DNA from 3 places in the Oceanobacillus luteolus genome. Region 3 is predicted to be linked to each of the others. Evidence: riboswitches for the same ligand, from Rfam matches in the RefSeq annotation. Region 3 holds a riboswitch; each other region holds the start of a gene.
What was found. Region 3 has a riboswitch for S-adenosylmethionine ahead of ACFSBH_RS17730 (5-methyltetrahydropteroyltriglutamate--homocysteine S-methyltransferase). Riboswitches for the same ligand answer to the same signal wherever they lie in the genome.
Positions count from the first base shown of each region.

Region 1: linked by a shared signal. The riboswitch ahead of ACFSBH_RS09865 (YezD family protein) and the one ahead of ACFSBH_RS17730 (5-methyltetrahydropteroyltriglutamate--homocysteine S-methyltransferase) in region 3 are both predicted to bind S-adenosylmethionine.
Region 2: linked by a shared signal. The riboswitch ahead of ACFSBH_RS16545 (YezD family protein) and the one ahead of ACFSBH_RS17730 (5-methyltetrahydropteroyltriglutamate--homocysteine S-methyltransferase) in region 3 are both predicted to bind S-adenosylmethionine.

Region 1 covers NZ_JBHUDE010000045.1:2,659-12,911, reverse strand. The annotation lists gene metE (5-methyltetrahydropteroyltriglutamate--homocysteine S-methyltransferase) at 1-1,080, shown strand, start outside; gene ACFSBH_RS09875 (glutaredoxin family protein) at 1,112-1,387, shown strand; gene ssuE (NADPH-dependent FMN reductase) at 1,409-1,981, shown strand; SAM riboswitch class I at 2,237-2,340, shown strand; gene ACFSBH_RS09865 (YezD family protein) at 2,431-2,577, shown strand; gene ACFSBH_RS09860 (LLM class flavin-dependent oxidoreductase) at 2,691-3,698, shown strand; gene ACFSBH_RS09855 (GNAT family N-acetyltransferase) at 3,729-4,247, shown strand; gene ACFSBH_RS09850 (amidohydrolase) at 4,262-5,443, shown strand; gene ACFSBH_RS09845 (MetQ/NlpA family ABC transporter substrate-binding protein) at 5,459-6,265, shown strand; gene ACFSBH_RS09840 (methionine ABC transporter ATP-binding protein) at 6,296-7,375, shown strand; gene ACFSBH_RS09835 (methionine ABC transporter permease) at 7,317-7,967, shown strand; gene ACFSBH_RS09830 (MetQ/NlpA family ABC transporter substrate-binding protein) at 7,990-8,838, shown strand; gene ACFSBH_RS09825 (LLM class flavin-dependent oxidoreductase) at 8,909-10,201, shown strand.
Region 2 covers NZ_JBHUDE010000151.1:2,133-12,385, forward strand. The annotation lists gene ACFSBH_RS16485 (glutaredoxin family protein) at 1-107, opposite strand, end outside; gene ACFSBH_RS16490 (rhodanese-like domain-containing protein) at 156-506, opposite strand; gene ACFSBH_RS16495 (rhodanese-like domain-containing protein) at 506-802, opposite strand; gene ACFSBH_RS16500 (metal-sensitive transcriptional regulator) at 901-1,161, opposite strand; gene ACFSBH_RS16505 (sulfite exporter TauE/SafE family protein) at 1,364-2,143, opposite strand; gene ACFSBH_RS16510 (sulfurtransferase TusA family protein) at 2,204-2,434, opposite strand; gene ACFSBH_RS16515 (MBL fold metallo-hydrolase) at 2,514-3,641, opposite strand; gene ACFSBH_RS16520 (DsrE/DsrF/DrsH-like family protein) at 3,729-4,124, opposite strand; gene ACFSBH_RS16525 (sulfurtransferase TusA family protein) at 4,137-4,688, opposite strand; gene ACFSBH_RS16530 (DUF4190 domain-containing protein) at 4,964-5,245, opposite strand; gene ACFSBH_RS16535 (cysteine hydrolase family protein) at 5,314-5,838, opposite strand; gene ACFSBH_RS16540 (cupin domain-containing protein) at 5,892-6,233, opposite strand; SAM riboswitch class I at 6,403-6,510, shown strand; gene ACFSBH_RS16545 (YezD family protein) at 6,643-6,804, shown strand; gene ACFSBH_RS16550 (acyl-CoA dehydrogenase family protein) at 7,005-8,195, shown strand; gene ACFSBH_RS16555 (LLM class flavin-dependent oxidoreductase) at 8,217-9,587, shown strand; gene ACFSBH_RS16560 (hypothetical protein) at 9,678-9,977, opposite strand; one part of gene ACFSBH_RS16565 (IS3 family transposase) at 10,119-10,253, shown strand, end outside.
Region 3 covers NZ_JBHUDE010000157.1:24,999-35,251, forward strand. The annotation lists gene ACFSBH_RS17690 (GbsR/MarR family transcriptional regulator) at 75-554, shown strand; gene ACFSBH_RS17695 (nitroreductase family protein) at 665-1,261, shown strand; gene ACFSBH_RS17700 (hypothetical protein) at 1,451-2,035, shown strand; gene norA (multidrug efflux MFS transporter NorA) at 2,082-3,281, opposite strand; gene ACFSBH_RS17710 (nucleotidyltransferase domain-containing protein) at 3,495-4,277, shown strand; gene ACFSBH_RS17715 (S66 family peptidase) at 4,292-5,305, shown strand; gene ACFSBH_RS17720 (ABC transporter permease) at 5,354-6,304, opposite strand; gene ACFSBH_RS17725 (ABC transporter ATP-binding protein) at 6,297-7,217, opposite strand; gene ACFSBH_RS17730 (5-methyltetrahydropteroyltriglutamate--homocysteine S-methyltransferase) at 7,379-8,485, opposite strand; SAM riboswitch class I at 8,592-8,694, opposite strand; gene ACFSBH_RS17735 (hypothetical protein) at 8,780-9,280, opposite strand; gene lspA (signal peptidase II) at 9,678-10,160, shown strand; gene ACFSBH_RS17745 (DNA topology modulation protein) at 10,242-10,253, shown strand, end outside.

The sequences.
Region 1 (10,253 bases), on a different contig from region 3:
CTGACGCCAGAAGATGCAAAACGGAATGTATCTTTTGAAGAACGCTCAAAACTTCAAGAAGAATGTTTGAATTTACCATTACTACCGACAACTACGATTGGTAGCTTACCACAAACAAAAGAAGTAAGAAGTACCCGTGCGAAATGGCGTAAAGGTGAAATTACAGATCAACAATATGAAAAATTTGTAAAGGATAATATTAAACGCTGGATTGATATCCAAGAACAATTGGATCTTGACGTTCTTGTCCATGGTGAGTTCGAACGTAATGACATGGTTGAATATTTTGGTGATAAATTTAACGGATTTATTGTAACGGAAAATGGGTATGTTCAATCTTACGGCTCACGTTATGTGAAACCGCCGCTAATTATCGGTGATGTATCTTGGGAAAAACCAATTACGGTAAAAGAAAGTGTTTATGCACAATCATTGACCGATCGTCCTGTAAAAGGAATGCTGACTGGACCGGTAACGATCTTGAACTGGTCATTCGTTCACGATGCAAGTCATCGTTATGAAACGATGAAGCAGATTGCATTGGCTCTTCAAAAAGAAGTTGTTGCATTAGAAAAGAATGGCATAAAAATCATTCAAGTAGATGAGCCTGCTTTACGTGAAGGGTTGCCACTAGACAGGGCCAAATGGGAAGAATATCTAAAAGTATCTGCATATGCATTCCGTTTAGCTACTGCAAGCGTTGATGCAGATACACAAATTCATACCCATATGTGCTATTCGAACTTCGAGGATATTTTTGATTGTATTGATGCACTTGATGCTGATGTAATTTCGATTGAGTCATCGAGAAGTCACGGAGAGATCGTTTCAACTTTCGAAGAAAACACGTACAGAAAAGGGATTGGACTCGGTGTTTATGATATTCATAGTCCAAGGGTTCCATCTGTCAATGAAATAAAACAAAATATTGACCGGGCATTAGAAACCATTTCACCAAAGCAGTTTTGGGTTAATCCAGATTGCGGACTGAAAACACGCAAAGAAGAAGAAACTGTAGCAGCATTGGAAGTAATGGTGCAAGCTGCAAAAGAGGCACGTCAAGTAAAAGTAACAATATAAATTTATGCTTAGGGAGAGGTGGAAGACTACGTTGGCAAATAATCTATCAATTGTAGTTTGGTCCAAACAAGGTTGCAGTTATTGCACGGAAGTAAAAACATATCTACACGAAAAAGGTTTAGCTTTCCAAACGATAGATGTAACGGAAAAGGATGACAGGAGAGATATTTTACAAGCTAAGTATGGGGTGCGCCATGTACCAGTTGTCGAGATTGGTCAAGGGAATGTATATGAAGCGGTAACAGAAGTTGGGATTGAACATTTGGAGAAAGCACTGGAAAACACCGCCTTGAAGGGCATCCATTAAAAATTGGAAAGGGGAATGACTATGGGGAGAATTGTCATTGTTTCTGGAAGTCCATCTTCGTTATCGAGATCAGAACGCATTCTTTATTATTTAGGAGACCTCGCTATGCAGGAAGGATTTTCTGTTCACCATGTTTCTGTAAAAGATTTCGATGCAGAGGACCTGCTTTTTGCAAACTTCAACAGTTCTAAGATAAAAGAGATTTCTGTGGAACTGCAAAAAGCGGATGGTGTTATCGTTGGATCCCCTGTATACAAGGCTTCATATTCCGGCGTATTAAAAGCACTGTTTGATCTGCTGCCCCAAGATGTTTTACAAGATACTTTTGTACTACCGGTGATGACAGGAGGCAGTTCATCGCATTTACTCGCGCTCGATTATGCATTGAATCCTCTACTGGCAACAGTAAAAGCACATAGCTTAAAAGGACTATATTTCCAAGATAGTGAAATAAGCAAGACTGGCAGTGAAGTTATAATTGATAATGTTATGTTAAATCGAACGAAGAAGCAGCTTAATTATTTTATGAGGAAGATTTCAGTTGATGTGCCAGTTATATCAGAAAAAGATGTAGTAAGTGCAAGTCATTATTAAATACTATTTCTGAAAGTAGCAATAGGCTTCTGATTATGAGCTACTTAAGGAAATATTATCAATTTGAACATGTTGTGGCCATATTTATAAGCATTAACGTCTAACATCGGAATTTATAAAAAATTCCCTGAATTTTCCTTGACAAGATAATAAAGGGATGCTAAGATGTACAGTATTAGAATAAAGGTATTATTCTCAAAGATTTATAAGCTTTAACAAAGTACTACTTACAACATAAAAAACTAAATAAAGTATTTCTTATCCAGAGAGGTGGAGGGACTGGCCCTTTGAAACCTCGGCAACGGACTTTTATAGCACCGTGCCAATTCCAGCAAGTCGATGTGACTGGCAGATAAGAAGAGAATGATATAAATGAAAACCTCTTCTTATTTGTATAGAAGAGGTTTTTTGAATTTTCTATATAATATTTTGATAAAGGAGGAGATTCTATGGCAAATGTAACTGACAAAAAGATCTTAGACATCGTAACCGAATTGAAAAAACTTAAATTTGGATCCTTAATCATAACTGTTCATGACGATGAAATTACACAAATAGAAACAACTGAAAAATTACGTTACCAAACTACAAGGTAAGAATCATCAAACGAAATGAAGCATGCCGATTAGACAACTAAAGGCAGCTTTCCATTCATTATTGAATGGAAAGCTGCCTTTTGCAATTTTTTAGAGGGAATGGGGGAGAAATAATGAGCTTAAAACTTGGGATTCTTGATCAAAGTCCAATTTTTAATGGAAAAACAGCAGCTGACGCATTTCAGCATACGATACAACTGGCAAAAAGAGCTGAAGAATGGGGGTACTCCCGTTTCTGGGTTTCGGAGCATCACAACATGGAGCAGGTAGCAGGTTCTTCACCAGAAGTATTAATTTCGCATTTGTTAGCACAAACAAATACGATTCAAGTTGGTTCTGGTGGTGTGATGCTACAACATTATAGTCCTTATAAAGTTGCCGAAAACTTTAATGTTTTATCAACTCTCGCTCCTGGAAGAGTAGATCTAGGAATTGGGAAGGCTCCTGGTGGATTACCTTTGTCTACGAAAGCATTACAAAATGGTGAATCAAATAATAAAAATGATTTCAATGAGCGCTTCACATTTCTAAAACAATTGATAGATGAAACGGTTGAGCATGACCATCCATTAGCAGGTATTCAAGCTTTACCAAGGCCAGATGAGAAGCCGGATATTTATTTACTTGGAGGAAGTGTTAATAGTGCCAAATTTGCTGCTGATTTAAGAGTTAATTTTGTTTACGCAGGATTTTTAAATAATGACGATAAAGTACTTCATGAAACAGTTCATAACTTTAAATCGAATTTCAGAGAAGGGAAGTTTATTTTCTCTTTAGCAGTCCTTGCAGCACCTACCCAAGACGAAGCAGAAAAATTAGCGGCGGAGCATAAATTATTCAGCCTTCATCTTCATGACGGCCGGACATTGACCGTTCAATCGGAAGAGCAAGTTTTGGCATATGAGAAACAAGCAGAAGGCCCTTTTGAAGTACAAGAAAAGGCAGCGAATATCATAGCTGGAACACCAGAATATGTGAAAGGGGAGCTAATTCGATTTCAACATCTCTATCATATCGATGAATTTATATTGCATACTCCGATTCGAAGAGAAGCTGAGCGTTTTCGTTCGTTCCAACTATTGAGCCCACGTGAAGTTGCAGCGAAAGTGGAATCAATATAATCTTGATTGATTATCAAATGGAGGACAGCCATGAGTAAATTAATTAGTAATCCAGTCAGTGTCAATGAGTTGCTTAGAGAGGATATGGAGAACGTTCGGCGTGTTCTGATTGAAAGTTACCAACAGTATGAAAGCTATTTCCCTCCTCAAGCGTGGGAGGATTATTTAAAGAGAATTGTTTCTTCTATTGATAATCCGAATGTAGATAAAATTCTAGTAGCCAAACTGGATCAAGAAGTTTTAGGCACTTTGCAGTTATTTCAATCTGGAGAAAAGGCATATGCAATTCCAGAGCTTAAAATCGAGGCACCGATTATTCGGCTACTCGGAGTTCATCCCCGCGCAAGAGGTCGTGGTGTTGGCCATGCTTTATTAAATACTGTCATTCATGATGCAAAAGCTCTCGGCGAATCGAGCATATATTTGCATACAACTGATTTCATGCATCATGCAATCAAAATTTATGAAAAGCTTGGTTTCAAAAGAGAGGTATCAAAGGATTTTTCAAGAGGAAATATTGTATCGAAATGCTATAGGTTGGATTTATAGAGAGGGGAACTGCCATGTTTAAAACGGATTTGAATGATTACTTAATTTCAATTAGACGTCATTTACACCAGTATCCGGAGCTATCAACTAAAGAATTCGAAACAACGAAGTTTATCCAAAAAGAGTTAGAAGAGATAGGGATTAATATAAGAAAAACAGGCTTAAGAACGGGGGTGTTTGCCCAAATAGAAGGAGCATCTCCCGGACCGACGATTGCAATTAGAGCTGATATCGATGCATTGCCAATCCATGAAAAAACTGGCTTACCTTACGCTTCAAAAATAAAAGGTGTCATGCATGCTTGTGGACATGATTTCCATACAGCCGCATTAATTGGTGCTGCTTCCTTATTAAAAAAGAATCAAAATAAGTTGAGAGGAAATATTAGATTCTTGTTTCAGCCGGCAGAAGAAATAGGCGGAGGAGCGGAACAGGTAATTAATGATGGCCAGCTTCAAGGGGTCGAAGCCATCATTGGCATCCATAATAAACCCGATTTACCAGTTGGCACAATTGGTTTAAAAGCTGGAGCGCTAATGGCGTCTGTCGATCGATTTCATATTAAAGTCGCTGGGAAAGGAAGTCATGCCGCTATTCCGCAAAATGGAAAAGATCCCATCCTTGCCGCCTCACAAATCGTTACAGCCCTACAGTCGATTGTCAGCAGAAATGTTTCACCTTTGGAAAGTGCTGTAGTAAGCGTGACAAGAATAACCGGCGGAAGTACGTGGAACGTCATCCCGAGTGAAGTGATTCTTGAGGGGACGACTCGAACGTTTAATCATCAAATTCGCGAAGAAATTATAGAAAAAGTAAATACGATAGTTGAAAACACAGCGCGGGCATATTCAGGGGAAGCTAGTATTGAGTGGTTTCCAGGACCACCTCCATTGGTCAATGATGCAGAAACGATAGACATTTTACGTGAAGCGGCTCAAGAACGAGGACTAAGAGTAGTAAAACCGCAACCGACAATGGGTGGGGAAGACTTTGCCTTTTATCAGCAGCAAATACCGGGCGCATTTGTATTCTTCGGGACAAATGGCAATGAAGAATGGCACCATCCTGCATTTACAGTCGATGAATCAGCGCTCATTGAAGCCTCTTACTTCTTCTATGAAAGTGCTTTGTCATTATTAAATGAAATTCAGGACAATCAAGATGAAAAAGTAGGAATAAACCAGGTTAATAATTAAAAAGGGGTAGAGAAAATGAAAATCAAACATCTTTTAGCGATGATCACAATTGGATTATTTGTAATAACAGGTTGTGTGGAAGGATCAGCTTCTGAAAACGAGAAAGCGACATTGAAAGTTGGGGCTTCTTCTGTACCACATGCAGAAATATTGGAGTTTATTGCACCAGATTTGGAAGAAGATGGTGTGAAACTAGAAATTATGATTTCTACGGATGGTATTCAAACGAATCAGCAGACATCAGATGGAGATTTAGATGCAAATTTCTTCCAGCATACGCCGTATTTAGAACAAGTTAACGAGGACAGTGGGCTAGATTTAGTAGTAGTGGAAGGTATTCATATTGAACCATTTGGAGTGTATTCAAAGGAAATTGATTCCATTGATAACTTATCGGAAGGGGCACAAATTGCTGTTCCGAATAACCCTTCGAACTTCTCAAGAACACTCCTGCTTTTTGCAGAGCATGGAATAATTGAATTGAATGATGCTAAATCAGGTGACTTCTTATTGGAAGACATCACTAGAAACGATAAAAACTTAGAATTTATTCCAGTTGATCCACCTCTCTTAGTTCATTCCTTAGATGATGTAGAGGCTTCGGCCATCAATACAAACTATGCTTTAGAAGCTGATCTTAAGCCTCTAGAAGATTCTTTAATTATTGAAGGATTGGACTCACCATATGTCAATGTTTTAGTCGCTCGTCCCGACAACAAGGACAGCGAACTAATTCAAAAACTTGCGGATGCATTAACAACGGAAAAGGTAAGGGAATTTATATTAGATAATTACGAAGGAGCAGTTGTCCCTGCGTTCTAATGAAATCAATATTCTTCAGGAGGGGTTAGATTGATAGAATTTCGTCAGGTCTCCAAAGTATTTGATAGTGGTGGAAAAAAAGTTGAAGCATTAAAGAATATTCAGTTAAGCGTTAATAAAGGGGACATTTTTGGAGTGATCGGCTTCAGTGGAGCCGGGAAAAGTACACTTATCCGTACCGTGAATTTATTGGAATATCCGACATCGGGTGAAGTGATTGTCAAGGGGAAAAATTTAGCAAAACTGTCTCATAATGAGATACGAGAAGCAAAGAAGGATATCGGAATGATTTTCCAACACTTTAATCTGATAAATTCTAGAAATGTCTTTCATAATGTAGCTATGCCTTTATTGCTAAGTGGATATAACAAGAAAGCGGTAGAAGATCAGGTATATGAAACTCTTCGTTTTGTTGGATTAGAGGAGAAGGCAAATAATTACCCGGATCAGTTATCAGGTGGACAAAAGCAACGTGTTGGAATTGCCCGAGCATTAGTAACGAATCCTTCCATATTATTATGCGACGAAGCTACATCAGCATTAGATCCGGAAACTACAAAGTCAATCTTAAATCTATTAAAAAGGATAAACGAGGAATACAATATTACGATTTTAATCATTACCCATGAAATGGAAGTTATCAAAGAGATTTGTAATCGGGTTGGGGTAATGGAAGATGGTCAAATTATTGAAACAGGAAGTGTCTATGAAGTTTTTGCACATCCAAAAACAGCTACAACACGTAACTTTGTTAAATCTGTCATTCGCGATGAAGTGCCTCAAAGTGTTTATCAACTGTTAAAAGAAAAGGATCATTTTAGTCGTATCTTCAAAATTGAATTTTTCGGAGCAGACTCCGGGCAACCGACTGTTTCTAAAACTGCAAAGATTTACAACGTGGAAATCAATGTTCTGTTTGGAAACATTACGGAATTACAAGGGATTCCTTTTGGTGACTTAGTTGTCGAGTTAATTGGAGATAATTACGAAATTGAGCGAGCGATTGAATATATCATTAGCCAAGAAATCGAAGTGAAGGAGGTTATCGAAGATGGAAGTGAGCAAAGAATTGATATTGAACGCGTTGTGGGAAACGCTTTACATGGTTAGTGTTTCACTCTTTTTTGGAGGGATCATCGGGATATTCTTAGGTGTGTTATTAGTAGTAACGAGGAAAGGACATATCCTGGAAAACCGGTTGATTTATTCCAGCGTGAATCCAATCGTTAATATCTTTCGTTCCATTCCGTTTATTATCTTGCTTGTAGCAATTATTCCTTTTACAAGGTTAATTGTAGGTACATCAATTGGGACAACGGCTGCGATAGTTCCCCTGGTACTTCATATAGGGCCTTATTTTTCTAGGTTAGTAGAAAATTCGTTATTAGAAGTAGATGAAGGAATTATTGAAGCAGCAAAAGCGATGGGAGCGACACCACTGCAAATCATTTATCGCTTTTTAATGCCAGAAGCTTTTTCTTCATTAATTTTAAGTTTAACAACAGCGACGATTGGATTAATAGGTGCAACTGCAATGGCAGGAGCAATTGGCGGTGGAGGACTCGGGGATGTAGCCATAACCTATGGCTATCAGCGATTTAGTTCCATTACGATTCTAGTAACTGTTGTTATTCTAGTGATCCTCGTTCAAGCTATACAGGAAATTGGAAACAGACTAGAACGAAAGGCAAGGAGAATTTAGAGTGACAAAGAGGAGTGTAATCATGAAAAAATGGTTGTTTCCGTTATTTATAGTATTGAGTGTGTTGTTAGGTGCGTGTTCTGGAAATGCAAAGGCAGTAGATGAACAAGCAACAGTCAAAGTTGGAATTCGAAGTTCCGAACTGCGAACATGGGAATATTTAAAGGAGCAAGCCGAGAAAGAAGGAATAAAAATCGAAATTGTCAATTTCTCATCTGCGTATGATCCAAATCAAGCCTTAGTTGAAGGAGAAGTTGATATAAATGCGTTCCAACATGTAGCATATTTGGAGTCATTTAATGAGAATACCAATTCAGAAGTTGTTCCAATTGGCACAACGATTATTGCTCCACTGGGATTGTATTCCAGTAAATATCAAGCGTTGAGTGAAATTCCAGATGGGGCACAAATAGCTGTGCCGAATGATGCACCTAACTGGGGAAGGGCGTTGTTACTACTACAAGAAGCGGGATTATTAACGGTTGTTGATGACTTTGATGGTTTTGGTGGTGAAGACAAAATTAAGGAAAACCCCAAGAATATTGAAATTGTACCAGTAGATGGTGCAAATGCCCCTCGTGTAATGGAAGATGTAGCTGCTTCGGTAATAAATAATGGGGTTTCATTGGAGGCGGGGCTAACACTAAAAGATGCGATTATTCATGAAAGTCAAACAGCAAAACCTTATATCAATGTAATCGCGGCTAGGGAACAAGATAAGGATAAGGAAATTTTCCAGAAGATAGTTGAAATTTATCAATCCGACGAGACAGCTGCATTTATTGAAGAGACATATCAAGGGAACTATCTTCCAATCAATATCTCTTTAGAGGAATTAAGTACATTTAAAGAAACTTATTCAAATAACTAAATTTGTTGAGGGAGAGAGAAATGTGACGAAAAGACAAATAAAATTAGCGGCATATTTGATAGGGACAGGGATGCACGTTGCCTCCTGGCGCCATCCACTATCAAGTCCAAATGCAAGTATTGATGTAAAGGCACTGCAAAAGCTAGCACAGATTGCTGAGAGAGGAAAGTTTGATCTTGCGTTTGTTGCAGATAGTTTAGCAATTAATCACGAGTCACATCCACAAATTTTGAATCGCTTTGATCCAGTAGTACTTATAACTGCCTTAGCTTCAGCAACCGAGAAAATCGGTATCGGGGCTACAGCCTCGACAACATATAACGAACCATTCACTCTTGCACGTCAATTCTCATCCGTCGATCATGTAAGTGGTGGGCGTGCGGCATGGAATGTGGTGACGACAGCTGATGCAACAGGACAAACGGCCTTGAATTTTAGTAGGGAACAGCATTGGGAACATGATCATCGTTATGAGAGGGCGGAAGAGTTCGTAGATGTAGTAAAAGGCCTGTGGGATTCATGGGAGGATGATGCTTTTACTTATAACAAAGAGACAGGAGAATTTTATGACCAGGATAAAGTACATGAGCTCCATTACAAAGGCAGATATTTTTCAGTAAAAGGCCCGTTGAATATTGCAAGGTCAGTTCAAGGTCAGCCGGTAATCATTCAAGCTGGTGCATCCATTCCAGGACAGAGACTGGCAGCCCGCACCGCGGAAGTTGTTTTTACGCACTGGGATAATATTGAGGATTCGAAACAGTTTTATCGAAAATTAAAATCACAATTAGTGGACTTTGGCAGGAGTGAAAATGAGCTTCACATTCTCCATGGCATATCACCAATAGTAGGAGAAACTGAGAAAGAAGCATATGAAAAATATAATGAGTTACAAAAACTCATTGATCCATATGAAAGTTTGAAATTTGTTTCTGGATATATGGGGAATGTAGATTTTTCCAAATACTCTCTAGATACACCAGCAAAAGAAGTGGAATTTCCAAAAGTAAATAGTATCCAAAGTCAATTCAATGAAATGAAGAAGATTATTGAGGAAGAAAATCTCAAAGTTGGAGATCTCTATACTAGATTTTTCGGCGCAGCTAAAAAAGACGGCTTTATTGGTACGCCTACACAAGTAGCAGATGAGATGGAAAAATGGTTTACAGAAAAAGCAACAGATGGTTTTATGATTCAATTCCCCCTTTTACCAAGGGATTTGGAAGATTTTGTTGAGTTAGTTGTTCCGATTTTGCAGAAAAGAGGCTTATTCCGCTTGGATTATGAGGGAAATACATTACGTGATCATCTTGGCCTGAAAAAACCAGAAAATCGTTTCACGAAAGGAAAAGTTACGAATTAATAGGAAGTGAAACCTTGAGTCCCACCTACTTAAAAAGTACGGTGGGATTCAA
Region 2 (10,253 bases), on a different contig from region 3:
TCCACATTAACTTCTTTATATTCGATTCTCATACTGGTTAAAAATTCTTTAACCATGCCACATACTGGACAAGTCATAGTGGTATAGACTGTTATATCATTATTCATTACTGACTACCTCAATTTCCATTGATTAATAGGTTCCGGAAAATCGTTTTAAATCCAGGCACTCATGCCACCCTTTACGTTGTAAATCTTCTCAAATCCTTGCTTTTTCAGCATCTTGGCAGCTTTTGCACTGCGCATACCACTTTGGCAGATGACAACAACTTCTTTCTCTTTATCTAGCGCCTCGATCTTACTGGAAAGATGATTCAAAGGGATGTTTATAAACGGTTTGCGATGATTAGTTTTATATTCACCCGGCGTCCGAACATCAATAAACTGTACATCGCTATTCTTAAATTTATCCTTCGCCTCTTGGGTACTTATATTCGTAATACCTTTAACAGGCAGGAATCGATTAGCGAAAAATACAACCACGATAAGCAGGAAAATCCATTCCATTACTCTGTTTCCCCTTTCCAATCCAACATGCCGCCGGCCATATTGGTTACTACATAACCATGTTGGCTGAGAAACTCACACGCTTTACCGCTTCTGCCACCGGACCGACATACGATGTAGTAATGTTCGTCTTTTTCCAATTCACCTACGCGGTCTGGGATTTCACCGAGCGGAATATGTTTTGCACCAGGAATCTTACCAGCAGCAACCTCCACGTCTTCTCTTACGTCGATAAGATTTATTTTATCGTCTGCTGCTAGTTTATCTTCTAATTCTTTTGCTGTAATTTCTTTCATTATTATGCCTCCAATTATCTCACCATACCCTCATGGGTATTATTTCATTTAAAAAGAAAAGTTCACCAACTCTTCTTTCTGTCCCATGAATGGTGAACTTATCTACTTTTGACCAACAGATTGATAGCTTCCTTCACTACCTCTGATGTATTTTCGCCTTTTTCTATATTTTCCCGGACACATTGCTCCAGGTTCGTACTGACAATCACTCCAATGGTGCGGTCAATCGCACTTCTTGAAGCAGACAGCTGTGTAACGACATCACGACAATCTTCATTTTTCTCAATCATCGCTAAAACACCTTTAATTTGTCCTTCAATCCGTTTTAATCGATTTACAATTGATTTATCGTACTCCATTTATGTCACTCCTTCACATGGCAACGAAGATCATGATCTATCTGATATCCTTTGCTTATATATAAGTTAAGCTCTGGCCTAGAGGAATTCAGTTGTAGAACTTTACATAGAGTTATTTTCTCTACAGGGAGATACCCAGAATAACTCCCACTAAGCCTATCAAGATTCATTTTATACCCCACAAGGTATATCGTCAAGCCAACTACATCAAGATATCAAGCCAGATCTTGACAGCTGTACCTGCTATCATCATTGCTAAAATGACTTGTAATATACCTGTTTTCATCCGTTTACCAACCTTTGCCCCCAGTGGCGCTGCTAGTATGCTTGCGATGATCATAATGAGAGCTGGCCAATAGTCCACTTGTCCGGTAACTAGTTTACCAGCGCTTCCCCCAATCGAGGATATCAACGTCACAGCCAGACTCGTCGCAATAGTCATCCGTGTTGGAATGCGGAGGACAGTCAACATGATAGGTACAAGCAGAAAACCTCCTGCTGCCCCTACTACTCCAGAGGCGATTCCTACCACGAAAGCTAAGACTGCTGCAAGTGGTTTATTAAAAGTCACTTCATCTAGTGGTACATCATCCACTTGTTTCTTCGGTATAAACATCATCACCGCGGCAATAACAGCAAGGATACCATACACGATATTCACTGCCTGTTCAGTCAAGTAGCTGGATCCAAAACTACCAATCAAACTACCTATCAGGATGGCTCCACCCATATAAAGGATGAGTTGTTTATTCAAGTAACCGCCTTTTCTGTATGCCCACACTCCTGCAATCGAAGCGAACAACACTTGTACGGCACTGATTCCAGAAACTTCATGGGCTGTGAATGCCGCGAGACCGAACAACGGCGGTATATACAACAGCATCGGATATTTAATAATCGAGCCGCCGACACCGAGCATCCCTGATATAAATGAGCCAATAAATCCAATTGCAAATACGACAATAATAAAAGTTATCTCCATTAACAGTCCTTCTTTCTACTATAGAAAAGCGAGTAGGAACTGCTGCTCTCTATCTGGTTTTTACGTTGCTTTCTGTATATAAAAGTAAAGAACATCGGCTTCTGTTTTTTGCTGGATGATGGTATGACCACCTGCTGTTGCCCATGCAGGGATATCGTTTATTGCACCTTTATCTGTTACAAGTACTTCAAGCACTTCCCCAGAAGAAATGCTATCCATCGCCTTTTTCGTTTTCACGATCGGCATCGGACATGCCAAGCCTTTAGCATCCAATGTTTTCGTAATGTTCATATCGCATTGCTCCTTTATCATTTAAAATGTTTGGTGTAAAAAACCAAATTGGTCTTTTACACCAAACGATTATGACTTTCTAGCGAACCGCACAACGATTCGGTCCGATTTCCATTTCGGTTTGTTCGTCTTCATCAGGAGCGATTTTACCCATGTTTATTTGACGAATCTGTTCATGTGCATTTGGTTGTGGTGGCAGGTTATCTGTCACAGTACGGCGGAATTCGGCTTCGTCTTCGATATTTAAACCATGATTCTCTTTAAATAAATCGCCTAATCTTCTCGCTACGGTACCATCTTCATTCAACTCATCGATGATCATAAAGTGTGCAGGTAATACGACCAGGTCTTCCGCCAACTCACGGTAACGCTTATACAAGGTTTCACGCAGATCGCCGACCCAATCTTCTGCCTTACCAGCTAAATCTGGCCGACCGATGGAGTCCATAAATAAAATGTCACCTGTCAGTAAAAATCGATTATCAATGACAAATGATGTGGAACCGATAGTATGCCCCGGTGAATACAAGGCTTCTACATTGATTTGTGAAGCCCCTACCTTCACGTTTAAACGCTCTGTTAAGGGTGTGTACGGAAATACTACTTCTGTCGCATCCTTAGGCGGCAAATAATACGTTGCACCTGTTTCAGCGGCAATATGACGCCCTCCTGAAATATGATCGGCATGCAGGTGGGTGTCAAACACATGCTTAATATCCACACCTTTTTCTTTTGCAAAATCTAGGAATACATCGGTGAAACGCACCGCATCTATAATGGCAGCCTCTCCATCAGAAATAATCATGTAGGATAAACAGCCTTTCCCAAGGCGAACAAATTGATAAAGTTCTCCGCCATTTTTTAAATCCGCAACTTTAATAGGTTCCAAATAGCTGCTCCAAGCTCGCATTCCACCTTCCAGATAGCCTACTTCACGCCCAGCTTCCGACAGCATTTCTGCCACCATAATGGAAGATCCTTCTTTGGCACATACGACCAACACTTCTTTGTCTGCTGGAATTTTCGTGAGAACCTCATCGACGCCATCCAGCAATTCAAAATAAGGAATGTTTACATACTCAAAGTTTTGTCCTTCTATTTTCCAATCTTCAAATGCATCGGTGTTACGCACATCTAAGATAAAAAGTTCTTCCTGGTCAATTACCTTTCGAGCAACTTTTGCTGCTGTCCATTTGTTTACTGTCATACTTCCCTTTACCCCCCTAGGTATATTTTCCACCAAAATATTTACAGTAGATCATTGCTCTACTGCATGAGTTTTTTCGGTAATCCATTAGAACGTCAGTGTCGGTGCTGCATCTTTCGAAAACTCCAAGAAAGTGACCGCTCCACCAACTTCAATGCCATCCACGAAATCTTCTTTCGTAAGTCCCATGACATCCATCGTCATTTGACAAGCGATGAATGTTACACCCAGTTCTTGCGCCATTTCCACTAATTCTGGGATGGAAGGGATGTTGGCTTTTTCAAATCCTTCCGCAAAATGTTCTTTTCCTTCCGGCATTTCCAAGTTATGCATCGCTTGTTTGTGGATCAAATTCAAACCTTCAAACGTGAAGAAAATCTGCACCTCTTTATCCGAAGCCGCTGCGGCTGTTGCAATATTAAATACTTTGTATGCATCAAACAGTCCACCGTTTGCTGCGATAATAGCTACTTTATTAGACATATTGTATTCCTCCTATATTTCCTTTTCTATTTTTCCGTCCCACTCCGTCATACCTGGCAGAACGTTATATACTTTTTTGAAGCCATTCTTCGCTAAAAGTTGTGCAGCCAAATCAGAGCGTTTCCCTGTCCGGCAAATCACATATACTTCTTTTTCTTTATCTAATTCCGTCATACGAGAATCTAATTCTCCGAGTGGAATGGATATGGCACCTTCGATATGACCAAAGGAATATTCCGCTGCCTCACGAACATCTAAGATTAACCCTTCCTGAGATTGTATTTCATCTAGTGGAATCGTATGTTCAAATGTTTTTTCCACTTCCGGTTCATTCGTACCTTTGCGGATATAATGATAAAGAACATCAGCTTCTTCCACTGTTCCTAAATACTGATGTCCTACTGAACTTGACCAAGCAGCTAAATCTGCTATCGACCCTTTGTCAGTGGCCTGAACTTCCAATACGTGTCCTTCTTCCAGATCGTTCATTGCTTTTTTTGTTTTCACAATCGGCATGGGACAGGCAAGTCCTTTCGCATCAAGATATTGATTAGCTTGAATCATTCGTTTACCCCCCAAGGTATTATTTTGATAAAGCATCTCCACATACCCCGCAGGGTATGTGAGTTAATAAAAAAATATAGTCGTTCGTAACGACGTTTTAAGTTTCCTTGATTTCTCCGCGGGAAATCTATTACAAGATTTATAATATACCCCCGCGGGTATATTGTCAACCTCTATACATTTCTTCCATTTATGATGACTATACAACTGCTTCTAATTTCAACAAAAAAGGGCGCATTTCCTTCCTTGAAATGCTACCCATCTATTCAGCGGATTTAATTAACAAGAGCATTGCCGACCATAATGGAGAACATGACGGTCAATAATATACCAATCAAACTACAAATAATACCTGCAATAGCTTTTCCTTTTCCAATTTGATTGGATTGGTTAACATCTTTTAACCCTAATAATCCAAAAATCAATCCAATAATACCAACTATTACTCCCAATCCAAAAAGAGAAGTAATCATAGAAAAAATACCTAGAATCAGTGCTGCCATACATTTTTTATTATTCTTGATCTCACTATCATATGAAACATCTAAATTGCTCAATTTACCCACCCTTTGTTCTTTCTTTTGTCTTTTACAATAATATCACTTCTAACCGTATTCTTTAACTCTTACAGACTATCAAAAGTAATCTCTTTACTCGGAAGAACATCAGCAAACCACCGCAGCACACCGTTATGATGATCAATAATTTGCTGGGCAGTAATGTCTTCAGAATCCCATGTACTGTGCGTATCAGAAGCTAGCGTGACCTTATATCCCAAACTGAATGCTCTTCTACAAGTCGTATCAATGCACACTTCTGTTTGAATTCCCGAGATTACTAGATGTTCAATCCCCCGTTTTTTAAGTTCTTGATCTAATGAGGTGTCCAGAAAAGAATCAGGATTATGTTTTTGGATGATGATATCCTGATTTTCTGGCATGATATCAGAATGAATCTCCCAAGCCTTCGTGCCATGTTGTAATTCACCATTTGGTTCATTATGCTGGATATAAAAAATTGGTGCATCCGTAGAACGTGCTTGCTTAATCAAATACTTAACATGTTGCAGTAAACTTTCCCCTTTGTAGACAACATCACCTTCTAGAAACATTCCATTCTGAACATCGATAATCAGTAATGCTTTTTTCATATTCTCCTCCTAAAATACTGGCTTGTTTTCTCTTCTTACAAGGGACGCAACCATTAAGAAGGTGCCTGTAATTCTTCTGACTGCAGTACCAAAGCTGTTAAGCCCTTCTCACTCCCGCTTCTATGACCTTCACCTTTGTTCCAAAATACACCGTCTCCACTTTTTAGATATACTCTTTGTTCATCTTCCCCTTCCACCCATCCTTCGCCATTTACTACGATGAATAACTGCGGGACGGGTGCTTGGTGATACCCAACGACACCACCTTTTTCGATATGTATAAATCCTATATTGGTCGGTTCTTCCGTCCGTAACACCTTTGAATAACTAGCTAATATCGAATGATACTTACTAATTTTATTTCCTGCTTCTGATCGAAATGTATATAATTGCAATCTTTTTCTCTCCTTCTCCTGAATGCCCTAAATAAATAATTCGACAAACATGCCGATTCCCCTTTTAGAAAAAGTCCGTTTTAGAAATAATTTCCATCTTCCTCTTGACAGAAGGGAAAAACTAGATTATTCTTTACCTATAAATTTTAAAAATTAAATTAGTTTGATTTTCTTATCCAGAGAGGTGGAGGGACTGGCCCTTTGAAGCCTCGGCAACAGACTTGCTTCATGCAAGAACTGTGCTAATTCCAGCAGGCGTGTGCCTGAAAGATAAGAAGAGCCGTTCGACTATTTTTGTTGAATTCACCCTCTTCTTATATCGAGAAGAGGGTTTTTATTTTATTGAAAACAATCAGGATTGGAGGGTTAATTTTTTTTATAAATCATATTTCGATGGGGAGGTTGGGGCTTGAATAAATATGACCGCACCAAAATTGAACATATTTTAGCGAAGTTGGAAGAGCTCGAATACGGAAGTTTAACGATCACCGTACATGATGGGAAAATTACTCAAATTGACACGACAGAGAAAAAACGGTTTCCATTGCAGGAAAAAGCAATCCGTAAATAAGGCGATTGCATCAACCATGATAGACAATAGCGTTTCCCAGTATGATCGACTTTCCATACAACTTCATTGCCGATTCGACAACGAAAGGTACTTGTGATGAGGATACATTTCTATCCTAATTGCAATGTGCCTTTTTTATATGGCTGAAGTTACGGAATGGGGCGTTTCAAAATTACAGTAATGACGAGGAGAGGATTAGATTGAGTACAACATTAACAACGAAAACCGGGCAATTGGATATTTATTCGGAAGCTTTTGATGAGGTCATTGAGGCGATTCGGGCGGATTATGATTGGAGAAATAAGAAAGGTGGCAGGCAACATCCATGGACAGGGGTGCAGATACTAAAAGATTTCCGGTTCGGCGCCATTACACTGCCGAAGGAGTTGGGTGGTGCCGGAGCTTCTATCGAAGAACTATTTACGGCAGTCATTCGGGTTGCGGAGGCAGATCCGGAGCTTGCACATATTTTCCGGGCACATTTCATGACCGTGGAATTTCTATTGAGAAATAAAACTCCTCATCGAGAGCATTTCTTAAAGGAAATTCGCCAAGGAGCGATCATCGGCAATGCATATACCGAGAATTCGAAACACCAAGCTGGCGGCGGGAAATACGACACCCATTTGGTGAAAGAGGGAGACGGATATATTTTACAAGGGGAAAAAGCGTTTACGACCGGAACATATTATGCGGATTTCACAGAAGTTACTGCGATGCTTGGTGATGCCCCTGTGAATGTGATTGTCCCGGTTAAACGAGACGGAGTGACGGTGCGCGATGACTGGGATGGATTCGGCCAAAAAATGACGGGCAGCGGGACGACAAGCTTTGATCGTGTGCGTGTTTCGGCAGAGGAAATATTTGATTCGAATGACAAAAATAATACCTATGCCCCGATTCCACATTTATATCTTCAAGGGATCATTGCCGGGATTTTGAATCGGATTGTTACGGATGCGGTCGAGCTGATTGGCAAGCGGAAGCGGTCCTTTTCACACGGAAACACGACAGACTTAAAACAAGATCCGCAGTTGCAGCAGGTTGTCGGGGAATTATCGAGCTATGCTTTTGCAGCAGAATCCATCGTGCTCACCGCTGCAAGAAGCATCGATACTTCTCGTGCGGACTACAACAATGCTGAAGCAGATCATACGGCCGCACTGAACGGGTCGCAAGTAAAGGTTGCCATAGAAAAACTTGCGCTCGAGGCAGCATCATTACTCTTTGAAGTCGGCAGCGCATCGGCAACAAAACAATCTGCCAACCTGGATAGACATTGGCGCAACATTCGTACCCTTGCTTCCCATAATCCGACACTGTACAAATCAAGGCTGATTGGAAACTATCATATCAACGGAGAATCATTGCCGACAACGGCTTACTTTTAAAAGAAAAAGGAGAGAAATAACATGAGTAAAACATTATCACTTACTGCATTTGTCATGAATACAGCTTCACATATTGTCCATGGTACGTGGCGCGATCCAAGAGGAAAACAGCGGGATTTCAATGATTTAAGCCTCTGGACCTCACTTGCGAAAGAATTGGAAGACGGCGGATTTGACACGATTTTTCTGGCGGATGTCGTTGGTCTGTACGGTGATTATGAAGGCGGCTGGGAAGCTCACGTTCGAAATGGCCTGCAGGTTCCGAGCAATGATCCGTTTACGCTGGCATCAGCCATTGCAGCAACGACAGAACGGCTTGGAGTAGCAGTGACAGCTGGTGTTTTTCAGCAACCTCCCTACAATTTTGCCAGACAAATATCAACGCTCGACCATCTTTCCCGCGGCCGTGTCGCTTGGAATATTGTGACCGGGTATTTGGAGAACGGCTTTAGAAATTACGGCTACGAAGGGATGCTTCCACATGACGAACGATATGATACGGCGGAAGAATATCTCGATGTATTGTACAAATTATGGGAAGGCTCCTGGGATGATGAGGCGTTGAAAAAAGATCGGAAAACTGGGATTTACGCAGATCCGGCGCATGTTCATAAAATTCATCATGAAAGCAAGCATTACAAAGTCGAAGGTCCGCACCTTGTTTCCCCTTCCCCACAACGGACACCGCTCCTATTCCAGGCGGGTGCTTCAACAAGAGGAAAAGCATTTGCGGCAAAACATGCGGAAGCGATTTTCATTAACACACCGAGTCCGAAAGTTGCGAAAAGCCTTATCGCTGAAGTAAGAGAAATAGCGGTGGAAAACGGAAGAAATGGTGAAGATATTCAATTTTTCCAGGGACAATCTTTTGTGATTGGTGAGACCGAAGAAGAAGCGCAGAAAAAGGCAAAGGAGCTGGATGAGATTACCGATCACAAGATGATGATTGCCCACATCGGCGGAGGCATGGGAATCGACTTCGGCAAATGGGATTTGGATACACCGATTGAGGATATTGAAACTGAGGGTGTGCGCGGCATCTTCAACTGGATAAAACAATCGGTCGAAGGACGAAAACCAACCTTACGTGATGTAGCCGACCACCACGGCAAATCAACAAGAATTGTCGGTACTCCAGAACAAATTGCCGACCGGCTGGAAGAGTGGCTGGATGCCGGGGTATCGGGTATTAATGTAATAAACGCCTTTATCCCAAGTTCTTATACGGAATTCATCGAAAAAGTCGTACCAGTATTAGAAGAGCGCGGGTTGCTGAAAGAGAGGGAAGCAAAACCAGAAACACTACGCGGAAGATTGTTCGGCCAGGATCGTCTGAGCGAGCGTCATCCTGCAGCGAAGTATCGCGGAGCTTTTGGAGGAGTGAGAAGTTAAGTTTGGATCGCGGCTCAGTAATTCTATACGACGCATGGAATCACACCTTGATTCCATGCGCTTTTCATTCTTTTTAAAAGCTCGATACCGTTAGCTCATGAAAAACCCCAATAGAAATGGCATGGCAAACAACAAGATAGAACTTAACACCAGTGTCCTAGTGACAATTTTTGAAAGCTTCATCCTACCTTCTCCTTTATACCACCCGGAGAATTGCAGCTTATTTCGATACAAAACAAATAGAAGTATTAAAATGGCAATTGCACCAAACCAAGAATAAACCTCTGTAACTTCATTAATTCTATAAATATTGCCTACAATGAACCAGCCTAATGCACCCAATAAACTCAATAGTAATATTACCCGAATTAATTCTAAGATTGTCCTCATTTGATTTCCCCCAGATGTTTATTCATAAAAATATTTTACCATTAACTTCAACAAAAAGAGCGATAATCCTTCTTGATATGCTCCCCTTAAAGTAGACAGATTAAAAAATAAATATCTGTTTACTATTGGGGGAGTTTTTTTATGTCTAATATTTACTATTCAATTGATTTTAAATATGAAGTAGTCATGGCTTATAAAGGTGGAGGATATTCACTTTCAAAAATCTGTTCAAAGTATCAAATTCAGAAGAATACCGTGTATAGGTGGAATGAGAAA
Region 3 (10,253 bases):
ATCCTCTGAAATGTTAAGTTTTTAAATTTAAGTGGAATGATATATCCTAAAGGTAGTACTTCTAGGAGGATGCTATGCATACGGATAAAACATTAAAAGATGATTTAGTAACAGCGCTTTCAAAAACGATTGAACTATTTGGTTTATCAACATTGGAGTCACGCTTGTTTGCTTATCTGTACCTGGTTGACGAACCAAAGACCCTGGATGAAATGAGTGAGGCACTTGGGAAAAGCAAAACTGCGATGAGTACAAGCATACGCAGTTTAGCGGAATTCAATCTGGTTTCCCAAGTTTGGCAGAAAGGAATCCGGAAAGATTTATATGTTGCGAACTCGCAATTATATAGAGCGTTCATGAATTTTTATTTTAAAAAATGGGTGGATAAGACAGAACGTCAGAGGGAAGTATTAGAGGAAATCTTGGAAGATGCAAAAGAAAACCCTGAACAAGATTCCTGGGAAACCATACATCTTGTGGGAAAATTGGCAGATATTATAGAGTTCCATTCGGAGATAGAAGATACGTTTAACACGTTGCAGCGTGAGAAATAGATATTTGCGGACTTTATCTTTATATCATAGTATAATAACTTACAAATACAAAAATTTTGAAGAGAAAGTGATCTTTCTTGAAAATGTTGGAAGTATGGAGGAAATGCATAATGGACGTAATCAAAGTTAAAAATGACAGAACATCCACATACGATATTGATGAGATTTTTTTAAAACGCTGGTCACCTCGTTCGTTCTCTGAGAAACAAGTTCCAGAGGAAACATTGTTAGCCTTATTCGAAGCAGCACATTGGGCCCCGTCTGCTTTTAATTTTCAGCCTTGGAGATTTATCGTTGCGAAGACTGCGGAGGAAAGAGCGGCTTTCCATTCGTTTATCAATGAATTCAACTTATCCTGGTGTAAATCAGCACCTGTTTTAACGTTGATCCTGTCTAAAAAATTGAATGAAGACAATTTTGTTTATTCCCATTCCTTTGATACAGGTGCTGCATGGGGTTTCCTAGCTTTACAAGCAGCGAAAAAAGGACTGATCACACATCCAATGACAGGCTTTGACTTTGAGCGTGCAAGGGAAGTCTTGGAAATACCTGAAGAATATCATATTGAAGCACTGGTCGCTATTGGTTATCAAGATGAGAAAGAAAAACTGCCTAAAGCGCTTCAAGAACGGGAACAACCGAATAGTCGTCAGCCATTGGAAAGCCTTATTTTTAATGGTAAGTTTGGAGAACAACGTGAAAACTAGAAAATAAGATATTCCTTCCATTTGTGTGGAAGTAAGAGGAAGCATAAGAACAATCATGTTCTTGTGCTTTTTTGTTGGTGTATACGTCTCCGGTCTTATTCGAAATTAAAACCTAGGCTCCTTATCATGCCATGCCGAGCGTTTTATAATACTTATAGAAGGTTCATGGAATGCAAGGGGAGAACAATTGTGAAGGAAAGAAATGTTTATATTCTGCTGACAGATACGGGGACATTATTTACAAAAGCTATCAAACTATACACTAGGAAACCATTTAATCATGCATCGATTGCTTTTGATGATGATTTGATGGAAGTATATAGTTTTGGGAGGAAGCAGCCCCAAAATCCTTTTGTTGGCGGTTTTGTTAGAGAGAATTTGGATGATGAGCTATTTTCAAAGGCGACCTGTGCAATTTATCGGCTAACTGTGGATGCAGCGGAATATGACAAAATGAAAAGATATATCAAACAAATCGAGGGTAACCAAGAAAATTATCGATACAATCTCTTGGGATTATTTGCAATTCCTTTTCGTATTCCTGTCACCAGGAAGAATGCTTTTTTCTGTTCGCAATTCGTTGCTTCGGTTCTTATTCAGAGTGGTCGGATTAATTTTACCATGCCGTTATCTTTAATGACACCAAGTATGGTAGTGCAAGATTTAGAGTTAGTCTTCCAAGGAAATCTACAAGATTATAGGACGGAAGAATCGTTATATTCGTATGGAGAACATCATAATAATTTAGGAAGATTACCTTTGAATTTATATTAACATACAAGAAAGATCAGCATAAGAAATGACAACAACCAATGAGATTCTACATCTCATTGGTTGTTGTCGGTTTCGGGTTCATTTCTATGTGAGGTCTTTTCCAAAATAAGGTCAATCCAAGGCAAATAACAATTACAACTGCACTGAAATAGAAAGGATAGTCAATATTCACATCGTATAAAATCCCGCCTAGTACTGGCCCGAACACATTTGCGAGTGAAGTGAAGAAGGAGTTCATCCCACCTACAAAGCCTTGCTCATTGCCAGCAATGCTGGACAAATAGTTTGTAACAGCTGGACGGATAAGATCAAAGCCGATAAATACGGTAAAGGTTACAGCCATGACTGTCCAATAGGATTGGGCAAGAGTCATTGCATAAACTAGAACAGCAGAGATTACTAACGACCAACGGATAATATTTATTTCCCCCATCCAACGTGTTAAAGGGTCAAAAAGTGCAACTTGGAAAATAGCTCCAATTATAGCTCCTCCAGTAATTGCAATCGCGATATCCGACGGTGTAAACCCATGTTTATGATCTGTATATAAGCTAAAGAAAGAATCAAATGCTGCAAGACCGAAAGAGGAAATGAGAATGACGATGAAAGCAATTAGAAACATCGGCATAAAGACTTTCTTTAAACCGCTTTTACCAAGCTCTTCAGACATGCTAGCCATATCGTCTGTTTTCTTCTTCGGTTCACGTAACGTTACAATCGAGAGGAAAGCAACAATTAATCCGCATGCTGCAGCAGAGAAAAATGGTACACGGGTACCGACTTCGGCTAAAAATCCGCCAATCCCAGGCCCGATAATAAACCCGGTACTAATCGTCGCTGACATGTAGCCCAATGCTTTAGGTCTCGTTTGTAATGTAGTGATATCCGCAATAAATGCCGTTACTGCTGGCATGATGAAAGCACCGCTGATCCCGCCTAAGATACGGGAGGCGAATAACACCTCAATTGTTTTTCCAAGTCCAAACAGAAATTCAGAGGAACTGAAAATAAATAGGCCGATCACAATCATGCGCTTTCGCCCATACTTATCAACTGCTTTTCCGGCAATAGGCGAGAAAACCAGTTGAGCTAGTGCAAAGGCAGCCGTTAAGTAACCAATCACAGTACCGCTTATATCCAACTCATTCATAATCGTTGGTAAAACAGGAATGACTAGGCCGATTCCCAAAAATACAAAGAATATATTTGAAAGTAATATGGTTAAAGTCCAATCTTTCTTTTTCATACGTTTATCTCCTAAGCAGCTTATTAAAGCTGCATGTAATTCAGTACTGAACATATGAATTCTACTCCTTTTCCATAGGAGTTGCAATAGTTTTTTGAGAGGTTCTTCACAAATTAGTGGAGTAATTATCTTAATCTTGTAATTAGTTTAAAAGCATGGTATTCTATCGTAATATTTACCTCACATTCATAATCGGAAAGGGGGGAGTATATCATGCAACAAGCAGCACTTAAAGCAATTTCTGAGAGTTTGATGGAGGATCCGCTTGTTCAAGCGGTATTTGTAAAAGGATCTATTGCAAGAGGAGAAGAAGATGAGTTTTCGGATATAGATTTATATTGTTTAGTGAAGGAAGAGGATAAGGGTGATTTTCTAAATAAAAGGATAGGTCATCTGGAGAAGTATAGGAAGGTTCTCTTCTATGAGGACTTCTTCATTATCGCCCCTCAAATCATAGCCGTATATGACAATCTGCTTCATGTTGACTTATATACAGTGACAGAAGATACATTCTTGGAAAAGGATTATTTTAAAGTGCTGTATGACCCAAGAGGGGTGATGGATCAATATCGGAGAACGCAAAATCTACGACTCACCGAAGAAGAATTCGCTGATCACGTCTACGATGTAGCTTGGTATTCATTCCAATACCGGAAGGCGCTCAAGAGAGGAAATGATATATGGGCGAGTGAAATGCTGCACTTTGTGTTAGTGAATTCCGCGTACGTGTTGTTGCATCGTTATTATCCAGAGAGAGCCCAACTGGGAATGAAAGCTCTTGGGTCTTTACTGCCTCGAAATAAGTTGAAAGAGGTTCAGCATATTTTAAATAATAGAAACCCGATGTCTCATAAAACAGCAGTTACTAGTCTTATTTATCTGTTAAAGGAAGAAAAAGGTTGGATTAATTCACAGTTACCAGAAGAATCACAAGCTAATCGTTTTCTTGAATTGATGCTTTCTACTTTGGAAGATGATCTTAACTCTTTCTATTAAAAGGAGAAGATAATATGATTCAATATCCATTTTTAAGAAAAGGAGCAACAATTGGTGTAACAGCACCTTCTTCGGGAGTACAACCAGAATTGCATGATTTGATAAATACAGCAGAGAAACGATTGAAAGAAAAAGGTTACGACATCCAGATTGGTGATACTGTATGGACACAAGAAAAGGCAAAGTCTGCCCCTGCAAAAATAAGGGCCAAAGAATTAAATGAAATGTTGACCAATGATGGTATTGAGTTGATATTTCCCCCTTGGGGTGGGGAACTGCTCATTGAAATTTTGGAGCATATGAACTTTAATGATATGGAGCCGAAGTGGATACTAGGGTATTCGGATACAAGTGTTTTATTATTGGCTACGACGTTAAAGACGGGAATAGCTACTGCTCATGGTACAAATTTGGTGGATGTAAGAGGAGAATACTCAGACAAGACTACAGCAATGTGGGAAAAAGTCTTATCTACAAAGCGAGGGGATTCTATTTTACAGTATTCATCTGAAAAGTATCAGAAAGAGTGGCAACATGACAATCCGACACCACAAATTTATCATCTGACAGAACCAACAGAATGGAAGGTCCTCTTAGGAAAGGATGCCCAAGTGGAAGGTCGATTACTTGGTGGGTGTATTGATGTAATCAGACATCTAATTGGAACAGAATATGGTGATGTAGCAAATTTCCGTAAACAATTCACCAAAGGGGAACCAATTCTTTGGTATTTTGAAAACTGTTATTTGAATACAACTGATTTGAGGAGAACCTTAGTGCAGATGAGATTGGCAGGTTGGTTTGAAGGTTGTGCGGGTATCCTGTTTGGCAGGAGTCCGGCAAACGACACTGTGGGTAATTATACTATAGAAGATGTTTATCAAGATTTATATGAAGAACTTCAATTACCGATTATTTATGATATAGACTGCGGACATGTCCCTCCACAAATAACCTTTGTGAATGGAGCTTATGCGAAGGTTGAAGTGAGAGAAGGTAAAGGAAAAGTTTTGCAGCATCTTATATGATAGAGAAAGGTTCCGACATTTTAATCGGAACCTTTCTTAGTTTGCATATTAATAGCCGGCTACATCCCGTTTCGTAAAGAATACCCAAGAAAGTGCGACGAATATGACATAATAGATTACTAACATGGTGACGGAGAAACCTAATGTCATCCCTTCCATTAATGGTGTATTTCCATTAACATATTGGGAAAGGTCTGTGTTTGCAAATAAAATGTATTTAGCCCAGTCACGCTCTATGAAGAAAAAGACAATTTGATTTCCTGCAAGCATGAGGAATATGGCTAGTCCAATCGCTAAGGCACTATTTCTGAAGATGGCAGAGATCATAAAGGCGAAAGTGGCCATCATGAGTAAGTTGATGAGACTGAATCCATATCCCGTAAGAATTTCACCAATAACAGAAACATACTCGATGCCCTCGTTTTTTTCAAGGACAATATGAGGGTTCATTCCATCGAATCCAAATAGAATGAGACCGACAATCCATGAAAAGAACAGTACAAAGAATGCTGTAATAAATGAAAAAAGGAGTACAGAGCTGTATTTTGCTATCAATATTTTTGTTCGTGAAATCGGCCGGATAAGGAGCAGCTTTATCGTACCCCAGCGGAATTCATTAGCGAGAATACCAGCTGCCACGATAATAGTGAATAGGCTGACTAGTGAAAGCAGCATTTCATTTTCCATTACAAATTGCCATGCGCCATAACTCACTGGTATAATATCATTTTCCAAATAGTAATTATTTTGCTCGATGAGGCTTTGGTTGAATTCCGCAATTCCTGGAAATTCTTCAGACTCATCCAGTAAGCTTTGGTTCTCGGCTTCAAGAGTTTCTCTCCAACTATCCTCTTCATACGTCATATATTCTCCGTAGGATTTGATGAAAATGCCAAGGCCAACAATAATAATTCCTACTATAATATACATCGCCCAAGTGGATTTCAATCGATAGATTTTAATCAGTTCATTTTGAATGAGATTTATAAAATTACCCAATGACATTCTCTCCAATCAAATCAAAGAATTTATCCTCTAAGGTTGATTTCGTGACACTGACCTCATAAATGAGAATATTTTGTTCCACAAGATTTGAAATTAAAGCCGGAATATGTTCTTTTTCAATTTCGAAAGTAATCTTATTATTCGTTTGTGCAGCTGTAGTTTTCTCATTAATAATTTCTAAAGCTTTATCTAATGGTGTGGCTTCCATCTCAACTTGCAGCAATGTTTGAGTTGTTGAAGATGTGTTCTCTCGGACATCTTGTGTAGCAACAAGTTCTCCATTTTTAATAATACCGATTCGGTCACACATCAATTCAATCTCGGATAAGAGATGACTGGATATAATAACTGCAACGTTCTTTTCGGCCGCCAATTTACGGATGTATTGTCTGATTTCCCTGATACCTGCTGGATCAAGACCATTTGTCGGTTCATCTAGGATTAATATAGAAGGCTTGTGTAAAATGGCTTGGGCAATACCAATCCGTTGCCGCATACCAAGCGAATATCGACCAACTTTTTCGTTCAGTGCCTTTTCCATACCTACGAGTCTAACAGCTTCATCGATATCTTTTTGCGTGACTCCTGGAATCATTCTTGCATACTGTTTCAAATTTTGAGCACCGGTTAAGAATGGATAAAGCTCAGGGTTTTCAACGATAGCGCCTACTTCGCGAATTGCCTGTTTAAAGTCAGATTTTATACTTTTACCGAGAATATGTATGTCACCTTCCGTGATTTTCATAAGTCCAACCATCATACGAATTGTCGTCGTTTTCCCGGCACCATTTGGACCAATAAAACCAAATACTTCTCCTCTATTAATGGAAAATGACAAGTCTTTGATAATTTCCTTTTTGCCAATCCGCTTACTTACATTCGTCAATTGCATAGCAATTTCTGGCATTCTTTTCCCTCCCATTTCTTTCTACCATGTTGTACGGAGAGAAAGCAGTATTGGTTTCATAATTTTGGTAATTAATTTCCATAAAAAAATAAAAAGGTGATCGGTTAGAGAATATTCTACCAACCGATCACCTTTTTATGAATCAGATACTCGTGTTCCGTTTATCCCCAAATTTCTTTCGATAAATCCACAATGTACTTCAGCTTTGACCATTGCTCGTCTTCTGTAAGCTTGTTACCATGATGGGTAGAGGCAAATCCACATTGCGGGCTCAAAGCAAGTTGTTCTAACGGGACGAATTGTGAAGCATTTTCAATTTTTTTCTTGATTACTTCTTTATCTTCGAGTTCACCAGCTTTAGATGTAACAGCACCAATTACAACTTGTGCTCCACCTTTTGGTACGTGTTTTAATGGCTCGAATGAACCGGAACGCTCATCGTCATATTCAAGGAAGAAACCATCCACTTTTTCTTTAGCAAATAAAGTCGGTGCAATATCCGCATAACTTCCTTTGAACGCCCAGCTTGAACGATAATTTCCGCGGCATAGGTGGGTAGTGATGATTAAATCTTCTGGTCGATCTGCAATAACATCATTTACAATTCGAACTGCAAGCTCAATTAATTCTGCTTTAGAGTATCCTCCTGTATCGATTAACTGAAAATCTTCGGAAGAAAGGCCGGCAATATATACATCATCCAGCTGTAAATAACGGACACCAGCATCATAGAATGCCTTTATAGCATCACGATATGCGCTGACGATATCATTAGCATACGTTTCAAGATCTGGATAAATTTCTGGATTACGAATACCGACCTCGAACAATTGGTTAGGACTTGGAATGGTTTGCTTCGGAATTGCGCGGTCGCCGACAATATCCTTAAATTCAAGAAAATCTTTTATGAATGGATGGTCCGGATCAAAGGAGATTTTTCCTGTATTACGCACATGGTAACGGTCCGTCTCAATTCCATCGAATGTGTATCCTTTTTCTGTTTCATATCCTTCTATTCCATTTAAACCTTCAAGGAAGTCCAAATGCCACCAACTACGACGAAACTCACCGTCTGTGACAGCCTTTAATCCAACTTCAATCTGCTTGTCTACTATTCTCTTTATTTCTTTCGTTTCAATTTCGCGTAGTTCAGATGCAGAAATTTCACCTTCTTTCAAGTCCTTTCTTGCTTGATGCAAGTTTTCAGGTCGTAAGAAACTTCCTACATGGTCTGCTTTAAATGGAGCCTTTACTAATGTTTTTGTCATATTGATCATCCTCTTTTTAAATTATTTGGAATTTCTGCTCGTTATTGCTAAATAAAAAAACCTCTTCTCAGATAAGAAGAGGTTTAGGCACCGTGTCTAATTTCTCTTCTTATCTTCTAGCGAATTACGCTACTGGAATTGGCACAGTACTATGTAAGCCTGTTGCCGAGGTATCAATGGGCCAGTCCCTCCACCTCTCTGGATAAGAAAGTTTTGTATTAAGTTAATTAATAGAATATACCGAATCGAAAGGAATGTCAATCTTAAAATAAAATGGATGCATTTTAATAAGGATTAACGACAATAGACGATAATTTCTTCTGGAGTAGTTAGGGCGGGTATGCTTTTCGATGTATGTGTATAAGTAACAATAAGATTTCTCTGGGCAGGATTTTGATTAAAGGCTTGCCCGTTTGTTAAAAGAATGGGTGTGTCAGGGTTAACATGTAGTTTTAAATTGCCATCACCGCTGACTAGATCATCATCAAAATAGTCTACCTTGACGTGGGTGGAAGGTGACTCTTTTACAATAATCAATGCGTAATATTGTGGAGGATAGATTAGTATTACTGGTACGTCGCCATCCAAATATCCTGTAATCTGGTCTCCAACCGAAACCATTTCATGATTGACGAAATACGTATTTGGACCAGCTATAAAATTAACAATCATCCCCGTTTCATTTTGAACAGTGATGAACTTATGACATCCGGTCTCTTCATCGGTTGGATAGAAGGGGTAATCTTCCATATGTGTAATTAATCCTGTAAAAGCTTGAAAATTGATTGGACTCATGATTAACGCTCCTTTAAAAAAGTAGGCTTGTTACAACTTATGTGAATAAATCATTTGGGTGAATGGGTGAATACCTTTACCTATAGCTGACTCTATATAAAGGATACAATACGAGTTATGTAAAAAATACCAAATAGTTCTACACTTTCTTTCTTTTTCGATATAATGAAGTTAGTAGAAAGATAGAATGGAAGCTGACTCGCGAAGGAGAGAGTACTGTTGCTATTCAGTAAATGTAAGCTATGTAACGGAAGGGCTAAGAAAGCGAGAATTTATTGGGACGACAATGGAAAGAAAATAAAAGTTTGCTATAAATGTATTCCTTATGCAGAAAGAAGAGCATATATTCTTTATCGAAAATAAAAGGTTTATACAACCTTTGGGAAAGAAGGTTATCATGTTATTTTACATCACTGCAGTTATTGTTCTTTTGATCGATCAAATCACAAAGGTTTTAGTTCGCTTAAATGTCGAAATGTACGAGAGGTTAACGTGGATGGGGATTGAACTTACCTATATTGAAAACAGTGGAATGGCAGGTGGATTTTTCCCCGGCTATGCAAGGGTATTTGGTGTCATATCCATCTTATTTGTAATGTTTGTCTTCTATTTAAGGAGAAACAAGGCTTGGCGCGGGCCCATTATTAATATAAGTATGGGCTTCTTGGTCGGTGGAGCGATTGGTAATGGAATGGACCGGTTAATATTTGGGCAAGTGACTGATTTTATTGTTCGGGGAAGCGGGATTCTTAATATAGCTGATCATGCACTTGAAATAGGTATTGTTCTGCTTATTGTACACGAGCTGGTTCAATGGTTGCGACGTAGAAGAAATCAGGAAAGCAAAGAAGAATACGAAGGAGACGAGTATGTTCAGTAATATCGGACACTTTACTGACCAGAAATAGAAACGACAGTCAGACTCTGGAAACATATAACCAACGAACAGAGGAGGATGGTCATGAAAAAAGTA